DNA from 2 places in the Aliikangiella maris genome. Region 2 is predicted to be linked to the other one. Evidence: predicted binding sites of a transcription regulator. Region 2 holds the regulator's gene; the other holds the start of a gene.
What was found. Region 2 encodes PhoB, which activates phosphate uptake and scavenging genes when phosphate is short. Its sites were predicted from a motif close to TGTCATANNNNTGTCANA; they were not measured.
Positions count from the first base shown of each region.

Region 1 (3,438 bases), on a different contig from region 2:
AGCCAATTAACTGATGGAATGGTACTTTGTGATAAAAAACATGTGCCAATCGCTCGGTCAACTGACCAAATCGAATAAGCTCTTTTTCAGAAAAATCAGTTAATTGCTCATCATTCATCAGGGATTCATCTCAGTCAAATATCCTAAAAACCAGTTAAATTTGCCAATAACATTTTACTTAATAATTTTAAAGTCTTAATTTTCAAAGAGTTAAATTTTGGCAAAGTAATTGCTTTATCGTTTAACAGCAGACCGTTCTGCAATAATATGCTACCCATAAATTTTCCATTTTAGGCATATAAAATTTGTTGAATGGCATCAACGAACCTTTTTTAATAAACAATATCCTAACCATTAACAATTATCTGAAAAGTTTGTAATTATCAGTTTGGAGCATCGATGCAGTTAGCGCATATTCGAAACATTTGTCTATTAGGCTTACCCCTATTACTTATCCTTTCACTTTTTTGTTATCACAGCACGCTTTTCGCTCAGTCTGCTATTAATTTATGGCTCAATCAACAGCTTACAGCCAATTGGCGAGAGTACATTTATATTGTATCACTGACCGCTAATATCGGGTACTTTACCAATTTTATCGCCATAAAAATGTTATTTAAGCCCTATGAAAAAACGGCCTTTGGACATCAAGGTCTCATTCCTAAAAACCAACCTAAGCTGGCTCAAGCATTATCTGATACTTTGAGTGATCATTTTTTATCTTCAGCCCACTGGCAAGAATACCTGCATCAATCACAACTGATTACAAAGTCAACCCACTCATTACATCAGTATTGTCGAGATTGGTTGGAAAACCCAGCATCCTCAAAAGTTTTACAACAAATTAGCTATGAGCTACTTACCAATAATCAACAAACGGTTGAACAACTCTTAAAACAATTGCAAACCCATCTGGTACATCATCTTGCCCAAAAGATCGAGCCGCAACAATTACTGACGGAGGGATTTAATTGGCTGGAAAAACAATTTACCGAAAAGCCAGAGCAAATGGAGAACTTGATAGAGCCAATTATCAAGACAATCGCAGGTAATATACCGCGAATTTCCCGGCACTTGCTTGAAACCATTGATCACCATATCGAAAAGCAGGACACCTTCAAACGAAACTTTGCGAAAGCCGCGCGTTGGTCAATGAATTTATCTGAAAGTGATATCCAGGATTATCTGTTCCGCATGGTAGCCAGTTTCGAATTTAGACAAACACTATTTGAGGGTCTTCAATCACTGATTACTGAGTATCAAAAACGACAACTCAACAATCCTGCCCAATCGTCAGAATTTAAGTTAGAGCAACTAATCAACAAAATAATTAATTACCAATTGACCAAGGTAAGTATCAATGAGGTTTTAATTCATCAGCTCAATCAGTTTATTCGATCATCAAATTGCCGAGCGCTGTTAATTAAAATTATCGACACATTATTTCCCTGGTTAATAGCTCGGCTGAACCAGCCCGCAGTCGAAAAAAAGGTCTACCAGGCAATCATTAATGTTATTGAACATATTGATTTAAGGGAGTTGATTAAAGAAAAAGCCGCGGGGTTTTCGCCAGCCCAAATGGAGGGAATATTTCATCGTATGATAAAGGATCAGCTAATATTTATAGAATTACTTGGCGCATTGCTGGGTGCTCTATCAGGCTTAGCACTGATTAATCTCAAAGCATTTTTAACTTTTTCAGTCCTATTTGCCGCATACTATCTAGCCGATCGCTGGTTCACCTCGCGTCAGAACAAGGCCAGTTAACCATGTCAACTTGAATAGTCAAAATAAAAAGTTAACTCTAAAATCTGAGACAAAATACGCAACAGTCAGCGGATAAGCATCTAAAAGATACGCTCAAAAATTCATCAAACTGACATAAAAATATCACTATCCTGTCATATTGCTTTTTAAGACTAGTTTGTCCGAGATTATGTTTAAAAATCGCGGAAAACTTATATTGTCAATATAGCTAAAACAAATACTCGTTTTTTAAAACAGGTGAAAAATGATCAATGTAGATAACTTATTAACCGAACAGCTCCCCAAACTAGAGCAACGCCCTAAGCTAAAACGTACGCTTAGCCGGTTTGTAAAAAAGCTACTCCATGAACAGGAAATCAACCTCTTTTTAGAAGAAAATGCTCACTTGGGAGCAACGGAGTTTCTTGATAAAGCCATGCACTTACTCGGCTTAAGCTATTTGGTCGATAATTGGGAACTGGAAAATATTCCTACAGAAGGACGGGTTGTCATCATCGCTAACCACCCACTTGGCTCACTTGATGGCATTGCTTTACTGAAGCTCTTTAGTCAAGTACGTAGCGATATTAAAATAGTCACTAATGAGTTACTTAATCATCTATCGCCCTTAAAACCGTTTTTTTTACCGGTTAACAATATGAGTGGTGTAGCCCGAAAGTCACAATATACACTTATCGAAAACGCATTAAAAAATGAAGAAGCAGTAATATTTTTTCCTGCGGGAGAAGTTTCTCGATTTCGCTTGTCGGGTATTAAAGACTGCCAATGGCGCAGTGGCTTTTTACATTTGGCGCAAAGAACAAGCTCACCCATTTTACCCGTACATGTTGGCGGAAAAAACTCTCGATTCTTTTACGGTTTATCACTCATCTCAAAACCAATGAGCATCTTATTACTGGTAAAAGAAATGTTTCGCCACACAAAAATCACACTGCCCATCACTATTGGCGAAATCATTTCGAGTCAATCGATCCAAAATCTCCCATCAAATCACCGCATCACTGCACAGTTGTTCCGTAAGCACGTTTATGGATTAAAAAGTGGTGTTAAGAGAAAACTCGTCTTTGATACAGAAAAACCCATTGCCCACCCTCAATCACGTAAATCATTATGTGCCGAATTAAAAAGTTGTGAGCTACTCACTACTACACAAGATAATAAGCAAATATTTTTATTAAACAATCCCAAAGGAACAAGTCTACTAAGTGAAATAGGACGACTCAGAGAAGTTTCATTTCGTGCAGTTGGAGAGGGCACTGGTAAACGTATTGACATTGATGGGTATGATAACGATTACCAACATATTGTACTTTGGGATCCGCAAGCGCTAGAAGTCGTTGGTGCATACCGCGTAAGACAATCAAAAAATATTCCGTTAGAAAAACTTTATACCAGTACTCTATTCGACTACCAACCAAACTTTTCAAGTATTCAACAAAATGGATTGGAGCTTGGGCGTAGTTTTGTTCAGCCTCGTTACTGGGGGAAAAAAAGTCTTGACTATCTTTGGTTTGGCATTGGTGCTTACTTGGTTAAAAACCCAACTATTCGTTATCTATTTGGCCCGGTATCAATCAGTGCCGATTACAGTAAAGATCTAACCGAATGGCTAGTCTATTTTTATGGGCACTTTTATCAACCCGAGCACTTACTAGCAAAAGCAAAGCAGCC
Region 1 is NZ_JBFDAH010000019.1:60,861-64,298, forward strand. It holds gene ABVT42_RS15865 (thioesterase family protein) at 1-118, opposite strand, end outside; gene ABVT42_RS15870 (DUF445 family protein) at 400-1,767, shown strand; gene olsF (bifunctional ornithine lipid synthase OlsF) at 2,012-3,438, shown strand, end outside.
Region 1: the regulator PhoB is predicted to act here: its motif matches at 1,889-1,906, upstream of olsF (bifunctional ornithine lipid synthase OlsF).

Region 2 (3,438 bases):
CTGTCTAAATAAAAGAGTTAACGGAAGAAAAAGCACGGCAATAGATTCAAACGACTAATACAACATCGCCAGTTGATTAACTGGCGAGTTTTTCATATTCGATAGTTCGATATTTTGGAAAATAAGCGGTGAATGTCGAACCTTTACCTAATTCACTTTGGATATCTAAAAATCCACCATAGTTTTCCAAAATGTGCTTTACAATTGATAGCCCTAAGCCCGTACCACCTATCTGGCGCGAACGATTGACATTGACTCGATAAAAACGCTCAGTTAATCGAGAAATATGTTCAGGCGCCACGCCTTCGCCGTTATCCGTAACACTAAAATAGGTATAGCCATCTTCTTTGCGTTGCCAGCGAACAGTAATAGTTGAGCCTTCGGGAGAATACTTAACAGCATTACTCAACAGGTTTTGGCATAAACTATACAGTTCACTTTCTACCGCTTTAATTTGCAGCGTCGGATCGATGTCTACTTCAATTTGATGGGTACCTTTTGCCTTGGTCTTTTTAAAATCGGTGACCAATTTCTGAATTAATCCGGGCATATCAATCATCACCCCAGACTCACGATCGTAGCCCTTCTCTTCGAGCTTAGATAAAGTCAGCAAATCATCAAGAATTTTCTGCATTCGAGACGCCTGACGGCTGGCATTGCCGATTTGCTTACGCACCATATCTGACATATCTGGCTCACTTTCAAGCAACTCAAGATAACCAGTAATCACCGTTAATGGTGTGCGAAGTTCATGTGAGGCATTCGCAATAAAGGCTTTACGCAATTTATGCACAGCGATTCGCTGGCTAATGTCTCTGGCGGTAATCAACTTTTGCTCTTCGCCAAAGTCAACACAAGTCACCGATAAGGTTTTACGTTGATCAATGGGGGACTCCATTTCCAGTCTGGCTGGCGACTCTTCAGACTCAATTAATTCCTGTAATTTTGGATCGCGAATCAAGTTGTCGATACGCTGCCCTAAATCACGCCGTTTTTCGATACCTAATATTTCTTCCGAAGCCTGATTAGTCAGTTCGATTTCGCGGTGAGAGTTTATTACAACCGTGGCTTCAGGCAATGCTGCAATAGTTGCTTCAAAGCGTCTTGCCATATAACTTAAACGCCGCTTGCGCTCTTTGTTTTTACGCTGTGCATAGACAATGTGCTGTACGATAAGCTGCCATATACCACTGGTATCCAGTGCAAACTGATTTTTTGCGCCCAGCCTTATCCACCGTTCTAGCGCTCGTATCTGTACTAGCATCCAGGTTACATAAACCAGACTGCTTAAAAAAATTGCCAATCCCCAATAACCGGAAATCAGACCGAATAATATCGCTATAACCGCCAAGACGAATATACGAGAAATTTCGATAGTCCACGCGTTGCTCATTGAGCTAATTCCCACTGCTTAAGCTGGTTTCTTTTGAGTAAACATATATCCCATACCGCGCACCGTTTTGATGAGCGAATCTTTACCAAACGGCTTAAGAATTTTTCTTAATCGTAGCACATGAACATCCACTGTTCTCTCTTCGATATAAACCGCTTGCCCCCAGACAAAATCCAATAGCTGGGCGCGAGAGTATACTCGATTCTTGTGTTCGATAAAAAACTGTAATAAAGAAAATTCGGTATGACCAATATGTACATCCACATTATCAATTGAGAGCTGATTGGTAGCCAGATTCAACTCCAGCCCCTCTGAAATAATCATGTCATCTTCATTGGCTTGTGAAGTACGGCGCAACAGAGCTTTGATTCTTGCCATTAATTCTTTGATACCAACAGGCTTAGTCAAGTAGTCATCAGCACCACAATCAAGCCCTTTGACTTTATCCATTTCTTCTACTCTAGCGGTCAACATGATAACTGGCAAATCGGCTAATATTTCATCTTTGCGTAGCCGTTTAATGAAATCGATACCGCTTTCGCCAGGCATCATCCAATCTACAATTAATAAATCTGGACGATTTCTAGCCAGAATTTCTCGAGCAGCCGCGGCATTATCAGCCTCTTGAATGACATAACCGTCACGTTCTAGTGCATAGCGCAACATCTCTCTGATGGGTTGTTCATCTTCGACTAATAAGATTTGCTTTGGCATTTATTTATCCACTCGTTAGTAATGAGTCTGTAATAAGAGTTAAACCAATTATTAAATTCTGTCATCAAGCAGGCTTGGCATGTAAATTTAACAATACGGTCACGTTTAAATCACTAGGCGCTATTTTTCCTGCTAATCATGACAAAATTATGACAATTCATATTAAATACAGTGGGTTGTTAAAAAAATGTCATATTTGACGAACCTTGAAATAACTATATGACAAGCGAAAATAGTCTATTTATGACACAGTTTGTGACACATCAAGGCCAATTATTCTCATAATCTTTACAAAATTCATTTTATTTTAATTAGCTTTAACTAATATTTGATTCGGGTGTTGACCCGTGTATTATTAGGGGATCACTGAATATTATATTGAAGATGAGAACTGCTTTATAGAAATGGCCTTAAAAATAATGTAGGCATTTCAATTTATCGTCTTCTTTTAATATAGATATTACTATATACTACAGTAACTTAGGCAAATAAATTAAATTACTTCAACGATTCTGACCGATCTATGCTAATTAATATAACAAAAGTTGGAAAATTTAAGCGGTAAAAATAAGATCATTATGGATTATTCAAAAAGTCTACAGTTGAAAATCATCACGGACCGTAAAAAATTTGCAGAAGTCAAAGCATTTTGGTTAAATTTCAAGCAAGAAACACAAATTAAATTTTATAATGATTTTTATTTTTATCGGGCTTATTTTAAACATCTAAAGCACCCAGACATAACCCCTTTTTTAGTTTTAATCTATGAGGGTGAGAACCTGATAGGCATACTCCCTTGGGAAAAGCGCTCGGTAGGATTGGGGGTCTATCAAATAGGCACCTTGTCACATCCTCATGTCGATCTTAATGACGCTTTGTTTGTTGATAATAAAAGTACCTTAATATTGCAAGCAATAACAATGCTGAAGTCACAGACTCCTGCAATTTGTCTATTTAGTCTGCCAAAACTTCGCCAAGATAGCAGCTTAAGTCAGCTTTTGATTAACCAAAATGCGATTGACACTTTTCACTGGCAAACATCTGAGTCAAAGTTTATTGAATTTCAACAAACACCTTTAATCGAAATATTACCTAAAAGACATTTAAAAAATGTTAATCGACTCATTCGCAAAGCTGAAAATATTGGTGATGTAAAATACTCCTTTATCAAAGGTGAAGATATTACGCCTGAACAAATAAAAGAATTCCTCGATTTAGAAGCGTCAGGCTGGAAAGGTAAACAAGGTTCGTGTTCAGCAATTAGTCTAAATAAAGATTTAATCGGTTTTTATCATTCACTATTTAACAATAGTAAGAAGAATATTCAACTC
Region 2 is NZ_JBFDAH010000026.1:40,507-43,944, reverse strand. It holds gene phoR (phosphate regulon sensor histidine kinase PhoR) at 77-1,393, opposite strand; gene phoB (phosphate regulon transcriptional regulator PhoB) at 1,412-2,107, opposite strand; gene ABVT42_RS18360 (GNAT family N-acetyltransferase) at 2,686-3,438, shown strand, end outside.